DNA from 2 places in the Parasphingorhabdus sp. JC815 genome. Region 1 is predicted to be linked to the other one. Evidence: predicted binding sites of a transcription regulator. Region 1 holds the regulator's gene; the other holds the start of a gene.
The links. Region 1 encodes LexA, which represses DNA repair genes until DNA is damaged. Its sites were predicted from a motif close to GTTCCNCNCTTGTTCT; they were not measured.

Region 1 (8,111 bases):
GGATATGTCCGCCGATCAGGCCATGTCGATATTTGGTGTGCTAGAGGGGGGCGGGCAATTGCTTACACGTGCATCCTATAACGAGATTGACCGTGAACAAGCTGCCGATCTTGTCAAAAAATGGTCGAGCAATATATTATATCAGGATGCCCAGCGCCGATTGAACACCCCTTACACAGGATTAGCCGACTGATGACTATAACCGGCAATCTGGCGGAGCCTGTGCGCGGGCAATTGGATGCTGATGGCCGTTTAATTTCGGCTGATCCGCCGTTAATGGGTTTGCACATGCGTGCTGGCGGTGATGAAAATGGTCCGTTGGCAGTGCCGCAATTAGCAGAGCTTTGCCGGTTGAGCCGTCAACTGGACATGGTGTTGTCACGTCCGGTTCAGGCGGCTGACGATGATTATCTCATCAATATGTGGGTTGAGATTCGTCCATTATCCGATGAAAACCCGGGGACCATAGCTATTAATATTATTGATTGGCGAGAAGCTCCGGTTTCAACCGCCAGAGGCGAAATATTAGAGCGGCAACGTGATTTTGAACGGCTGAACGGGCGAACTTCTATCCGCACAGATGCATCTTTGCGGATCATGGGACTGTCTTTGCCGGGCGATCTGGGCTCTGTTGAGCAATATATCGGACAATCGCTGTTAGATGTTTTTGATTTTGTCGCACCGTCAAAGCAGACTGTGCTGGTAGAATCTATCTCCGAAAGACAGCCAGTGCGGGCACAACATGTCCGCCAAAGATATGGCAAAAAATCCTGTTATACTCTCTCGGGTCAGCCTTTGATTGATAATGACGGCTTGTTCTCAGGCTATCGGTTCACGCTTGAGCAAGAGGATGAACCGGAAACGCAAGACACGGACAAAGAAGCTGTCACGGACATGGAACAGGACGGTTTGATCAGTGACTCCCTGTTCGGTTCACAATTGGGACCGGCATTGCGGCAACCTTTGGGTAAAATTATTGCGAATGCTGAAACCATTGGCAGTCGTCTGGAAGGCCCGCTGCGCGGAGATTATTCCAATTATGCCAAGGATATTGCATCGGCTGGCCGGCATCTGATGGATTTGGTAAATGATCTGTCTGATCTGGAAGCGATACAGCGTGCAAATTTTACCGTTGCTGTGGATGATATTGATCTGGTTGATCTGGGCAACCGGGCTGCCGGACTGCTCGCAGTAAAAGCTACCGATCACCAGATCCGTATTGATCCCCCGGACAAGAATATTAAAGCTCCGGTAAAGGGCGAGTTTCGCCGGGTATTGCAGATATTGGTCAATCTGATCGGTAATGCGATCCGTTATTCTCCCGACGGATCAGTGATAAAATTGCGCGTCGTTCATGAAGGCGATACGACCGCCATCATCGTGCAGGATCAGGGAGACGGTATAGCAGCCGAGGACCAAAAGAAGATCTTTGAAAAATTTGAAAGATTGGGGCGTTCGGGTGACGGGGGCAGCGGGCTGGGATTGTTCATTTCTCGCCGTCTTGCGGATGCGATGGGCGGTAGCCTGACGGTTGAAAGCGCGGTGGGTAAAGGGTCGAAATTCAAGTTGAGCCTTCCAACGCGGGACGTCACGGAATCAGAACCAGATCTAGACCAGTCATAAAAAAAGGGAGCGGTTAAGCTCCCTTTTTTATAATAGTTTTCGCAGGATTAGCGCTTACCGATTTCCACATAATCGCGGTGCTTCGGTCCGGTGTAAAGCTGGCGCGGGCGGCCGATACGCTGGCCGGGATCGGAAATCATCTCGTTCCATTGCGCGACCCAGCCAACTGTTCGGGCTAATGCAAAGAGCGCGGTGAACATTGATGTCGGGAAACCAATAGCCGACAAAATAATGCCCGAATAAAAATCAACATTCGGGAACAGCTTTTTCTCTTTGAAATAAGGATCGTTGAGCGCCATTTCTTCCAGTTGCAGGGCAACATCAAAGACCGGATCAGATACTTTCAGCGCGTCAAAAACTTCACGGACCGTCTTTTGCATGACGGTCGCACGCGGGTCATAATTTTTATAAACACGGTGGCCAAAGCCCATCAGACGGAATGGATCGTCCTTGTCTTTTGCGCGCGCTATATATTCTGGAATCCGGTCGGGATGTCCAATTTCATGCAACATATTCAGGGCCGCTTCATTGGCGCCGCCATGGGCCGGACCCCACAGGCAAGCGATACCAGCAGCAATACAGGCAAAAGGATTAGCACCCGAAGAACCGGCGAGCCGTACGGTTGAGGTGGAAGCATTTTGTTCATGATCGGCATGGAGGATGAATATCCGGTCCATTGCGCGTTCGATAACCGGGTTCACTTCATAAGGTTCTGCCGGAACGCCAAATGTCATACGCAGGAAATTGCCGGTATAGCTCAGGCTATTATCCGGATAGAGCGGAGGCTGACCAACCGCATATTTATATGCCATGGCCGCGATGGTCGGCATTTTTGCGATCAACCTGTGGCTGGCGATCATCCGTTGCTGCGGGTCATTAATGTCCGTGCTGTCATGATAAAATGCAGACAGAGCGCCAACGACACCGCACATGATCGCCATCGGGTGTGCATCGCGGCGGAAGCCCTTGTAAAAGCCGCTTAACTGGTCATGCAACATGGTGTGGCGGGTGATGGTGTTGGTGAAATCGTCATATTCGTCTGCTGTCGGTAGCTCACCGCGCAACAGCAAATGGGCGACTTCCATGAAGCTGCTATGCTCGGCCAGTTGCTCGATCGGATAGCCACGGTGCAACAATATGCCTTCATCGCCATCAATGAAGGTTAGTTCGGATTCGCAGCTTGCAGTTGATGTAAAGCCAGGATCATAAGTGAACGCACCGGTTTTGGCATAAAGTTTCCGAATATCGACGACATCCGGTCCTTCGGTTCCCTTTAGCACTGCGAAGTCATGATTTTCGCCGTTTAAGTTAAATCCTGCGCTATTGTTGCCCACAATAATGTCCTTTCTGATCCTGATGATTCAGGTTATTTTATCTGGTCTGCTAAACGATTTAATGACTCTTCCTTGCCCAAGAGTATCAGCACGTCAAAAATTCCGGGTGAACTGGTACTTCCCGTTAAGGCTGCCCGCATGGGTTGTGCAAGCTTTCCTAACCCCAATTCCGCAGCTTCCGCTATAGCTTTCACCCGTTCCTCGGTTGCCTCGAGCGTCCAATCGTCAAGGTCAATCAATTTAGAGTGAATCGTTGCAAGCAGTTGCCTTGCGTCAGCATCTAGCAGAAGTTGTGCCTTCTCGTCGAGGTCAAGTGGTCGATTTTTATAGAGAAAAAGGCTATTACTGGCCAATTCGATAATGTTTATTGCGCGGCTCTTCAAAACGGGCATGGCCTGAGCCAGCAAATCCCGATCAGAAACCGATAATTTTGTGCCTAGCTCCGCTTCGACCCATGGCGCGCTCAACTCCACCAGCGCGTCATCATCGGCTTCGCGGATATATTGGCCGTTTAGATTCTGAAGCTTTTTAGCGTCAAAGCGGGAAGGGGATTTGCCCACGCCGGACAGGTCGAACCATTGTATCGCCTGCTTGCGCGAAATAATCTCGTCATCTCCGTGGCCCCAGCCCAGCCGCAACAGGTAATTAAACATCGCATCGGCCATGATTCCCATGTCGCGATAGGCATCTACGCCCAATGCGCCATGACGCTTGGACAGTTTTGCGCCGTCATTTCCGTGGATTAGCGGGATGTGTGCGTAAACAGGCTCTTTCCAGCCCATGGCCCGGATCATCGCCAACTGGCGAAAGGCATTGTTCAGATGATCGTCACCGCGGATCAAATGGGTAACGCCCATATCATGATCATCGACCACTACCGCAAGCATATAGGTTGGGGAGCCATCGGAACGCAGCAGGATGAAATCATCAATTTCACTATTTTGAACAGAGACTTCGCCCTGTACCGCATCGGTAACCGTCATCTTGCCGCCAAGCTCGGTTTTAAGGCGGATAACATAGGGCGCGCCCTCCGATGCTTCGGACGGGTCGCGGTCCCGCCAGCGGCCATCATAGCGCATAGGCTTTTTATCAGCCTTTTGCTGCTCGCGCATGGCGGCCAGCTCTTCGGGCGTTGCGAAACATTTATAGGCATTTCCGTCTGCGAGCAGTTGATGGGCCACCTCGGCATGACGGTCAGCGCGTTTTGATTGAAAAACCGGTTCTTCGTCCCAGTCCAGACCTAACCAGTCTAGCCCCTCGATTATCGCATCAATCGCTTCCTGAGTAGAGCGTGACTTGTCCGTATCTTCGATTCTTAGCAGCGCTTTGCCGCCGTGGTGCCGGGCAAACAGCCAATTGAACATCGCAGTGCGCGCACCGCCAATATGCAAAAATCCGGTTGGCGACGGCGCAAACCGCGTGACGACCTGTTCTGTTTCATTAAGAGTCACGCTTGATCTTTCCCTGTGTTAAGCGAATCCGATGCAAAGTGGCATAGACCCGAACAGCCTTGGCAAAAATACCGATTCTTCCGGCATTACTGCTATTCCTGGTTCGGATCACACGGCCCTTAGCACGCGTATTCTCGCTCGACAATTCCCTGATTATATCAAGAATTGGCGAATAGCCGAACGGCTTGAAAGGCAGTTGGAAAAAGAACGCGATCGGTTGGCTTTATGGGTGCCGGTTGCTGTCGGGACCGGCATTGCTGGCTGGTTTTTGCTTGCAAAGCCAGCATTCTGGATCGCTCTCATCGCGATGTGCACTGGATTGGCGCTGTTAGCTAAAGTCAGGGACCAGGGCGGAAGAATCGCTAATGCGCTGATCTGGTTTTTGTTGCTTATTGCCATCGGATGCGGGGTAATGTGGTTCCGGTCCTGGGTAGTTGCTGCGCCGGTTCTGGAACGACCGATAGTGGCATCTTTCTATGCGGAAGTAGAAAAGACCGAAGTGATAAGCGCCCGGGATATGGTCCGGTTGACGCTGGCGACCCATGGTAAACAGAATCTACCTCCGCGGGTCCGTGTGAATGTGCCAATCGGGACTTATGCGACAGCTTTGCAGAGTGATGGTGTTGCATCCAATGAAGCGCAGGCCAGTGATTTACAGGTTGGCACTGTCATCCAATTGCGTGCCCGTCTTGTGCCACCGGGAATGGCGACACTGCCCGGCGCCTATGATTTTTCCCGCCGTGCATGGTTTATGGGGTTGGGGGCTACTGGGCGGCTAATGGGAGACATCCGGATTGTTCAGCCAGCAAGACCGGTAGGGGGAATATTTTCTGTCATTCCGCAATATCGCCAGATGCTTTCCGATCATGTCCAGTCCCGCATGGACGACGGGGCAGGGGCGATTGGCGCGACATTGGCTACCGGAGATCGTGGGTCGATTAGTGACGAGGACGCAAAGGCCATGCGCCGCAGTGGGTTGGCGCATCTTTTGTCGATCAGCGGGCTTCATGTGACGGCGGTCGTGGGCGCAATCTATCTTCTGGTTTTGCGCCTATTGGCGCTTTTCCCGCCCTTGGCGCTGCGTTTTCGATTGCCGTTAATCGCTGCCGGTTGCGCCGCCATTGGTGCGCTTTCCTATACGTTACTGACCGGAGCGCAGGTGCCGACAATTCGCGCCTGTGTCGCCGCGCTGCTTGTATTGGCGGCGCTAATCATGGGGCGCAGCGCGATCACATTGCGTATGGTTGCGGCGGGCGCCCTGTTCGTGTTGATCCTCTGGCCGGAATCCCTAGTCGGACCAAGTTTTCAGCTAAGTTTTGCAGCGGTGACTGCGATTATTGCCATGCATGACCACCCCAAAGTGCAGGCTCTATTTGCAACGCGGGAAGAAGCTGCGCTCAAGCGGCTTGGCAGGATGTTAGCCGGGCTTTTCCTGACGGGACTGGTCGTTGAAATGGCGTTGATGCCGATTGCCTTATATCATTTTCATAAAGCGGGTATTTATGGATCGCTGGCCAATATCATCGCTATTCCGTTGACAACATTTGTAATTATGCCGCTGGAAGCATTGGCGCTGGTGCTTGATATTTTCGGTCTTGGTGCACCGATATGGTGGATATGTGAAAAATCCCTAAGTGGTTTGATCATTCTGGCCCATTATGTGTCCAGTCGCCCGGGGTCGGTGACTATGTTGCCAACAATGCCGCTTATGGCATTTGCGTTATTGGTATTTGGCGGTCTGTGGCTCTCTCTTTGGGGTCAGCGCTGGCGGATTTGGGGAGTTCTTCCCGTCATCATCGCTATTTTAATCATTAACCTGTCCCGCGCGCCGGACGTTTATATTACCGGCGATGGCCGCCATGTCGGGTTTCGCTCTGACGAGGGTGAACTGGCCATGTTACGCACCCGCAGCGGGGGTTTTGTCCGTAATATGATATTGGAAAATGCCGGAATTGACGGTGAAGCGGCCTTGCTGGAGGATTGGCCCAATGCCTCTTGCAATGCAGATAGTTGCACAGTGACAATAAGAACGACCGATAGAAACTGGGTGATCCTCGCTACGCGCAGTTCTTATCATATTCCGGCGCTGGCATTATCAGCCGCTTGTCGACGGGCTGATATTGTGATCAGCGACCGTTATCTTCCGCGCAGTTGCCAACCGCGCTGGATTAAAGCGGATCGCGCAACATTAAGTCAGGTTGGCGGCATGACAATAGATTTGGAAAACCGGCAGATCACAACTGTTCGGGACCGTAACGGACATCATAGCTGGATGCGCTTTGCTGCGCCGGAAAATTCAGCAGCGCGCCGGGCATTCACGGGACCTGCGGACTAAACCGCGGCCCGTCAGGGTCAATCCGGCTATCAGTTATAACGCCGCAAAAGTCCGGCCATTTTGCCTTGTATCTGCACTTCATCAGGACCGAATATCTGTGGTTCATAAGCGCTGTTGGCGGGGTTCAGACGCACCGTAGCGCCTTCTTTGTAGAGATATTTGAGTGTCGCTTCCTCATCATGAACCAATGCGACAACAATTTCACCGTTCCGTGCGGTTTGGGTGCGCTGGATTAGGGCATAATCGCCATCTAATATGCCAGCCTCAATCATCGAATCGCCCGACACTTCCAGCGCATAATGTTCACCAGAACCCAGCAGGGCCGCAGGAACCGAAAGAGCTGACTGACCTTCCAGTGCCTCTATGGGTGCACCAGCGGCAATCCGGCCATGGAGAGGAATTTCAATCACATCATTGGAAACAACAGTAAGCTCTTTCGCGGCGGCGGGTCGCGGCGAACCGGAGGAAATACTAACCACATTTGATTCTGCCGCTTCCGGAAGTTTGATATTCCCGCCTTCGGGCATTTTGGTCACTTCCAAGGCGCGCGCCCGATTGGGAAGGCGCCGCAAGAACCCCCGTTCTTCCAATGCGCTGATCAATCGGTGGATACCGGATTTGGATTTCAGCCCCAGCGCATCTTTCATCTCTTCAAAAGAAGGAGATACACCTGATTCTTCCAAGCGATTATGGATGAAGCATAAAAGTTCATGTTGTTTCGGGGTGAGCATAGTATATGTCCTTATCGGGAACGTATAAAGAACAATTATGAAACATACACAGGTAAGTCAAGTGCTATTCAAATAGTAATATAGGAAACGGCCATGCCTTCTGGCTGCACAGGGCTATGAGGTGGGCGATAGAGCAGGGCGTTGGCAGCAGCGAGCACGGAAAGTTTGGCGCTGTCCTGACTATTCATTGCCGTAATCCCACTATTATCGACCTTTGCCCGCAGAAATTCGGCGCGGTGCGTGGTCGCAGGCAAAGCAGTGCGCGTCTCAGCAGTTTGCATGACGGGCAATGGCGAGCGGGAACCCGCGATATGCCGGATCAGCGGTAGCAGAAATAATGTCGCCGTAACAAAAGCAGACACCGGATTGCCGGGCAGGGCAAGAACTATGCTGTCACCAAGTTTTCCGGCCATTAACGGCTTGCCCGGCTTCATGGCTATTTTCCAGAAATCTGTCTGTCCGCCCAGCCGCTCAAATGCCGGAGCTACCAGATCATGATCGCCCACTGATGCCCCGCCGATGCTTACAATGACGTCACAATCATCAACGCTGGCAAGGGCGTCACAAAGGCTATCCAGATTATCTTTTATCCTGCTGATCGTGTGGGTTATAGCAGGTGTCTGTGATAGCATCGCAG
Region 2 (8,111 bases), on a different contig from region 1:
ATTAACACGATTTAGAAGTAAGCACACCAGCTTACTCCCATTCACATATTTGGCTGCAAATCACCTGACAATAGCCTTCCAGCGGGCTAATACCTTGGTTACATAATCCGGCGTTTCATGATTTTGTGGTATACCTCTTGCACGTTCTACTGCTCCTGGACCCGCATTATAGGCAGCAAGCGCCAGATCGATAGCTCCAAATTTGCCAAGCATTTCTTTTAAATATCTTGCGCCGCCATCAATACTCGATTTAGGATCGTGTCGGTTCATCACTCCAAGATAACGGGCCGTACCTGGCATTAGCTGGGCCAAGCCTGCAGCGCCTGCGGGACTTATTGCCATCGGATTAAAACGCGATTCCTGCCAGATTAAAGCCTGCAACAGCCTTAATGGAATACCATGACGTAATTCGGCTTCTCGAATTTCTGCTTCATATAGCTTCTCTCGGAACAAAGATCTGGTTTTAACGCGACGCTCAGCTAGAGAAACGGGGTTGGCATAGACATCAATCGCCTCTGCGCTACTATTAACGCGTGGCCAGATGCCGTGTTGAAATAGTTCAAAATCCCCCGTCGAAGAAATAAGTGTTTTCGCGGTATCTGTTATGGATTCTTGTATGACTTCTTCAGATGTTGCAGCGCCAGGTAGCACGGCTACAGGTAATAATGCCCAATATAGTTTATGCATATTTGATCTCTGTGTTGTTTCGAATCAAATAAGAACATAAGGCGAACATAGGGTTGTAGGAAAATGCATTTGAGGGTGTGAGAGGGGAGTGAGCTAGCTTCGGGAGCAAAATTTTGTGAAAGGAAGCCACCCCATGTCTAAAATTCTCTCTGACCGCACCCGGTCGTCTCTTGAAGCAACGGCCCGAGAGCTTTGCATTAAGCTTGGCGGCCATTGGTCGGGCGCAAAAGGCATGGCTTGTTGCCCCGCACATGATGATCGCACGCCTTCTCTTGGAGTTACCATCGGCCGAAGTGCGATCCTCTTTCACTGTTTCGCTGGTTGCGCACAAAGCGAGGTTTTAGCCGCTTTGGCCCGCACCGGGGTCAATCAATGCGATCTGTTTAATGGCAACAGCCAAGCCTTTTCCCAAAGGGTGCAGATAGAACCGAGACCGCACCGTGCGGCATTACGAATATGGCGGGAATCCACAGATATTTCGGGTACTCAAGCAAAAGCGTACCTTGAAGCACGAGCCATATTAGCGTCATCACCCATGCTGCGTTTTCACGCTCAAACCCCTTTAGGCCCGAAAGGCGCAGTCCGCTTTCTGCCTGCTCTTATCGCTGCGACAAGTCTCGACGAGGGAGTTGTTGCTGTGCACAGGACCTTTCTGCACGACAAGCTCCCCTGCAAAGCCAGCTTCGAAAAACCGAAACGTGCTCTAGGCCGCTTGGGCGAAAGCGCAGTACGGCTGTTCCAGCCAATAAATGGCCGCCTTGGTTTGGCAGAAGGAATTGAAAGCGCCCTATCAGCAAGTGCGCTTACGGGTATTCCTTGCTGGGCGACGCTCGGGAACGAGCGCTTTGGCAAGGTCACCGTTCCCGAAAGCGTGACTGAACTGTACCTGTTTGTCGATGCGGACAAAGGAGGCGAGCTTGCTGCAAAACGAGGACTGTCCATTTATTCTCGAGAAGATCGATGCATACATATTCGCAAACCGTCATCGCCCGGTACCGACTGGAATGACGAATTGGTAAACTGGACTGCGCGGCACAATATATAGGAGGAAAAAGCGCTTACTGATGTGCGACAATCAGGTATGACAATAACGTCTGGTCGGTTTTTCTATTTTCCGCTGGCCCAGAATGAACTTTAATGCATCTCTTTTTGCCGACGGAAAACTTGCCAACGAAGCCAATAAGCTATCATTTATTGCAGCAGCATAACAAATTGCGAATAGCTTAGCCACCTGCTGGTTTCCTCCTGACAGGTTTGTGTGATCGGTAGAGGCGGTCCATCCTATAAGGATGGGCCGCCATTTCATCGTTTGTTTGATTGCGATCCTTCATATTCGCCGCGCTCTGTACGCGCTAACCACAGCCGCGAAAAAGAGGAGAGCAAAGCTCTGGCCTGAATGATCCCGGCAATAGCGCCCGGATGTATCAGGAGAATATTCATGGCAAAAAGAAAAGTTTCACGACGCAAATATAGCCAGAAAACCGCTATATCACCTGCCGAGCAGATTACCGCTGCAATTATCGAAAAACTGGAAGCCGGCACTAAGCCTTGGGTTCAGCCTTGGCGCGGAATTCCGGTTTCCCGTCCACTTCGCAGCTGCGGTACACCGTATAAAGGCATGAATGTCATTTGGCTGTGGATGGTCGCAGAAACCTCTGGTTTTGGCTCGCCCTACTGGATGACATATCGCCAATGCGCCAAGCTTGGCGGGCAGGTCCGCAAGGGCGAAAAGTCGACAATCGCAATATTTTACAAGAGCTATACCAAAGATATAGATGGTTCCGATAACGAAGAGACCAAAGAAACCCGCCGCGTATCAAAGGCATATGCTGTCTTCAATGCTGACCAATGCGAGGGCTTGCCAGAATTTTATCATCCCCTGCCTGAAGATGTAACGGTGCAACCGGAAGGCCGGGTCGCCGAGCTTGATCAATTCTTTGAATCCGTCGGTGCCAAGATCGTTCATTGTGGCAGTCACGCATTTTACCAATCCGGTCTGGACCGTATCACGATGCCAAAGCCCGAGCTGTTCAACAGCTTCGATCACTATTACGCCACGCTAGCGCATGAATTATCCCATTGGACAGGGCACAGCTCCCGTCTTGATCGCGACCTCAAAAACCGTTTCGGCAGCGCTGCTTATGCTGCCGAAGAACTTGTGGCCGAATTATCGAGCGCAATGCTCGGCGGCGAACTGGGCCTGCCAGTCAGTCATCTTGACAGTCACGCAAGCTATATTGGGCATTGGCTCAAATTACTGAAGTCAGATGATCGAGCCATCCTGACCGCAGCAGCGAAGGCAGAAGAAGCCTCTTCGCTACTTATCCATCTGGGTGGAAAGTCGCGAATGCCTCAATCCGACAGAGCGCCATTGACCACTAAAGCAGCATGAAGGAGAACCAGTCATGGGACGCTCAGTGAGTTTTCCAACCGGTGCTGTCGTCGCTTACCAAGTGATTGAAGTTGACGACGATGACTGGGACTTTAAATATCAAGTATTGGTCGAAGATATTATGGCCCAAGCCAGAGAGGCATTTCCTTCGCTTGAGCAATTTAATGGCTGGCGCGGACGCGAGGATCGTATCCTACTCCGCAATGCTTTTGCTGATTTTGGCATCTCGGTATATTGCGGGCTTTGCGCAATCTGGATTGTGGCACGCGATGACAATCACTATTGGGATAGTGATAGCATCGTCTCCTTGAAGGGACGCACAGATCAATGGCTCTCCCAAATTGAGCGCTGTTTTCTGACGCTTTTCTCTCAATATCGCTGCATTGGCCGTTTCTCGAATGGGGAAGCAATCTATGAACCGGTAGCTGCGTAAATCGATAGCCTTTTGAAGTACCGACTATGAATTGGGTGTTTCAAGCGAACATTTCTAATGCCAACTGAACATTACGAACTCCAGCAATTCGGCGCGCCTCTTGTCTCCTGTCAGGAAAGACCCTTGGACCGGTCGTCAGCCAGCCGCAACCTCAAAGGACTGCGGCCCGTGTGGCCCGCGCCAGCCTAGCTTTTGAGGTTTCCCGCCGTTGGCGGTGCGGCATGTCTGCCTGTTCCCGGTCCTTTGCGGGCTCTGCCGGAGGCAAAAGCGGGCCGTAATTCAGCTGCTCGCTTTGCTTCCAATTTCAGGAGGCAATATAATGTACGATAATTTTACCCAGTCCCTGTCCGGTTTTGACCTGTCAGGCTTCTCAATCTCCGCTCCAACATTTGGCAGCGCAGATTTCCCATGCGATGATGCCATTCAGCAAACGCTCGCTGGCGTTTGGTCCGATCTCTTTTCGCTGTTCAGCGATACTGCTCTTGAAGCTGATAGCGAAGATATTGCCTGGGGCTTCGTCAATCTCTTCCACCGCGCCGCTTCGCGCAAATTATCGGCCCTTGACCGCGCAACCGACGAAATTCGAGCTTTGCTTGCAAGCGCAGACGGATCAGAAATCCACACCTCCAATCTCGAAGAGCAAATCGAACGCGCACAGGCTGCAGAAGCAAGCATGATTACTTTTGAGGCGATGCGTGAAACGGCTGCATCGCTATATATCCATGAAACGGGCTCATCGTGGAGACCAATGACGGGTTCCCGTCCAAATCACGCCAAAGGCATCACCTCGGCAGTGATTAATGGCCGCGACTTTCTTCGCGCTCGCGCTCAGAGCCGACACAAAGCCCATATCCCGACTGGCACGCCAGTAATCTTTGCCGGTGGCCGGACCACTCAAGATAGTGGTGACGATGCTAAGATATTTGCAGGCAACATCTGGGCTACGTTAGACAAGGTGTTACACAACGTTCCTGACATGGTCCTTGTCCACGGCGGTGACACTAAAGGCGCTGATCGCTTGGCAGCTTCATGGGCTGAACGACGCAGTATTCAGCAGCTTGTATTCTCACTGGACCGCAGATTGGGAGCACGCGCTGGTTTTAAACGCAATGAACAGATGCTTTCCCTGAATCCGCGCTATCTTATTGCCTTTCCCGGAACAGGTGTACTCGAACGACTTGTTATTGAAGCCAAATCTCGCCGCATAACGGTTGTGGACCGCCGCGGCTTCCTTGGCACTTCTCTAAAATCGCCGGGGTGAGCAGGGACTAATTTCTCGATCCGCGCCGTCCAAGCATTGGTATGATCTCTGCCGAAAGCCGATTTTCGACTGTCAGCACGATATTCCGCGCGGCGACATCCCCTTTTGGCCCTTGGCCCACTGATGAATATTGCCGCCCTTTTACGATAAATCCCCCGGTAGATCAGGCCAAAGATAGGGTGTCGGTGCGTTTATATGACTTGATGAGATGCTGGCGCAAACGAGTGCGCAGTGTATGTCTGCGTTTTTCAGTGATGCACGAACTTCCAATATATAATACGCTCGATAGCGAACAGTTATCCTGCGGGAGCTTAAGGTCGTCTCGCCGCTTGCTAGCGATGAAAACCTTCTTCAGGGCATCAGGGTCAGATCCTCCGTCTAGCAAAAATTATGCAGACAACGATCCCGATCAATCCGTTCTTAAGAGATCAATCGCTCAATCGCAGCATTCGCTTCTTCCTTTAATTTTTCGAAGCTGATTCGTTCTTCTCCTAAAATAATGGAACGGTCGCATTTGCTACTTTCTCAGCGTCTTTGCGCAATTGCGTTGCTGCAGTCTCCGCCCGGCTTCCAGACCCGGGTATTTGTGTCACAGAAAATTTCTCCATTTCCCAATTTTGTCATCATTCTATCATTCAAAATAATACATAAGGTTTTGACCCAGTTCGTTACAGGACGGTCAAATACGAGTGAATTGTGACCTTGAAACATCGGCAGGCTAGTTTAACTAAGGGGATGCGGGCGAAGAACTTAATTCTTCGCGGGAACCTACATTGGTAACTTTATGGGCGTTTTAAACGTCTGCCGACAAGAGACTGCGGGGTAACGTATAAACGGCGTTGTCCAGCGCGAGCCAAGGCTCCCGACTGAGGGGCGGTATCTTTTAAAGACCGCTGCGCATCCGCTTTGAAGCAATTCAAAGACAGGATGTTTATGGGAAACCAACTACAAAAAATACGTACTAAAAAGATGCATGCCCAAAGCGGGCTTTGCTATTATTGCAGACAACCAATGTGCGGTGGCAATCAGGATAACTTCGCTAGACGATTTCGGATTACATCACGGCAGGCCTTACTGCTCCGATGTACCGCTGAGCATCTAGATGCGCGATGCACTGGGGGGCAGGATTCGCCTCAGAACGTCGTGGCCGCATGCTATTTCTGTAATTCCAACCGGCATCGCTCAAAGAAGCCGCTAGATCCTTTTCTCTATGCCAAAAAGGCAACAACACGGCTCAGATCTGGAAGGTGGCATGGCATTTTCATCTTCCCGTTATAGCTAAAGTCAGGGGTTTCGTGATTCAGCAGTTGACCAGCCAATATTGGAAGTGAGACTTAATTTTGCATAGCCGAGATGATGAGAACGGTTGAAATGCGCTAGATAGCAGTGCCAATGTTTCATCCTCTGATTCAACCATCAAGTTATGCTGGGCGTCACATTGCACCATGCTGTGAGAGTTAGCTGCTTCGCCTTGTTAAGTTCTGTCAATTGCTACCAAGATAACCGGTCACTATTCCATTGGTTTTGACGATTACCGAATCGCCAATCCGAAACCCAATCCGGCTTTTTCGCGATCCTGTCTGAATCAGGACAGCAGGAAACATGCAACCCACTTTGCTTCCGGCCGTGTTGCATGGCTGCGCCATGCTGCCCGCACCACCCGGGCAAAGTAGGTTCCCCTTCGGTGCAGTTCCCTCATGCCCTGCTTCTTTTGACTGTTCGCAAGCCGGAAATGGTTTCCGGACTTGTTACTTAAGGAGAAATATCATGACCAATATTGCAATACTAACCGGCCGCATCGCACGCGATCCCGAGACACGAAAAACTCAGGGCGAAATTACCGTTACATCAATCACCGTTGTGACCGACCGCCCAGCCCGGAACAAGGATGGCAAAACCTATAAGGATGACAATGGCTATACCGTCAAGGATAGCGAATTTCATCGCGTGACCTGCTTCAACGGGCTTGGCAAAAACGTCGCGCAATATTGCACCAAGGGCCAACTGGTCGCGGTCGAAGGCCGCGTCCACTATACCCAGTGGGAAGATCAGGAAGGCGTCAAACGCTACGGCTGTGAGATCCTCGCCGACAAGGTTGATTTTCTCACCAAAGGCAAATCGTCAGACAATCAGGATGCGCCTGAAATCGATTGACAGCGGATTGTATCACAGCCGCAAATTTCAGGCCTCGCCGGGCAATCGGCGGGGCCTTTTTTTGGCTTTTTCCGCGAGTCTGATTTGTAATCGCTGTTCTTAATTTTCTGTGATACCAAGTCGCACAAGCGCGTCAGCTTCGCTCAAAGAGCCCAACACGACCGCCATCCGCTTCAAATTTTTAGGTGCGAAGCTCTCAACCCCACTGCCCAGAAATATCTGGCCAATTTCAAGCGCTGCATTTTGTTCCAATATGCGCTGCTTATCAGCAAGCGCCGCTTTTTGGGTTTCGAGTCTTTTCAGTGCGGCAAGTGCGCTGCGTTTTGTGGGCATTGTAGGATCCTTTCAAATCCCCCTCACTTTTGCTCGCCCTGATAGCTTAGTGACACACACCTGAGCCTGTAGGAAAACAAATTCTGTGAACTTCGCGATTGTCAGTTTTGGCGGAGGATAGGGATGTGTCCTGTTCACTAATTACGAAGTTTTTGTGACTTAGCCATGCCTTGGCGAATGACTGGGATTAAGCGCATTTCATAGCGGCGGGAATTGGGCCGATAGCGGACTATCCGCATTTAACCTACATCGCAGCCACTAGGAATCGGGATCTTTATGTCCGATTTCCACCCATTAATTGCCGTCTAGGGGTCGCAATGTGGAGCGAGCCTCGACTGCTGATCGAATGGCACTGAACGCCAAGAGCGTCCGTATTCGTCGTTATCATTCAAAACAGTATTCTCGACGTCGGGCGTCTCTTGCCCAAATCAAGGTCGCCGGATATTAAGTTCCCTTCAATCGGAGAAAGCGCATTATGCTTGCATATCTTAAACACCTATTCGCAATGTGGAAATGGAAGCGTTCGGAGGTGGGACTTGCTTTGCGTGAGCACACTCGCGAGTTCTTCTATCGCGATCAGGCACTGGCATATTTTTCAGAAGATGCGAAAACTCGGATAACAGGAGACTTCCATCAGCAGGTGTTCAATGCAATTCAATCCGAAAATCCTGTCATGGCGGTGCGAGAAAAGTTGTGCGAATATGTTTTGGAATATGCGCCTTTGGTCATTTTATCGATGGGCGAAAATGACCAAAGGCGCATCCGATATATGGCCCATGCCCGTACATATCAGGAACCCTATGTAAACATATTGATGAGGCGGTGACAGGCTACGACGAGCTTGAGCGGTA

Region 2: a site for LexA is predicted at 719-734, ahead of AB1K62_RS11745 (toprim domain-containing protein). Genes of this name have one in related genera too.

What each region holds. Positions count from the first base shown of each region.
Region 1 covers NZ_JBFEFM010000001.1:534,876-542,986, forward strand. The annotation lists gene AB1K62_RS02570 (hypothetical protein) at 1-193, shown strand, start outside; gene AB1K62_RS02575 (HAMP domain-containing sensor histidine kinase) at 193-1,623, shown strand; gene AB1K62_RS02580 (citrate synthase) at 1,671-2,957, opposite strand; gene gltX (glutamate--tRNA ligase) at 2,990-4,408, opposite strand; gene AB1K62_RS02590 (ComEC/Rec2 family competence protein) at 4,440-6,743, shown strand; gene lexA (transcriptional repressor LexA) at 6,773-7,474, opposite strand; gene AB1K62_RS02600 (molybdopterin molybdotransferase MoeA) at 7,543-8,111, opposite strand, start outside.
Region 2 covers NZ_JBFEFM010000005.1:45,445-53,555, reverse strand. The annotation lists gene AB1K62_RS11750 (lytic transglycosylase domain-containing protein) at 61-687, opposite strand; gene AB1K62_RS11745 (toprim domain-containing protein) at 821-1,732, shown strand; gene AB1K62_RS11740 (zincin-like metallopeptidase domain-containing protein) at 2,126-3,079, shown strand; gene AB1K62_RS11735 (hypothetical protein) at 3,093-3,512, shown strand; gene AB1K62_RS11730 (DUF2493 domain-containing protein) at 3,832-4,773, shown strand; gene AB1K62_RS11725 (HNH endonuclease) at 5,701-6,051, shown strand; gene AB1K62_RS11720 (single-stranded DNA-binding protein) at 6,541-6,927, shown strand; gene AB1K62_RS11715 (DUF6437 family protein) at 7,027-7,260, opposite strand; gene AB1K62_RS11710 (hypothetical protein) at 7,736-8,086, shown strand; gene AB1K62_RS11705 (hypothetical protein) at 8,083-8,111, shown strand, end outside.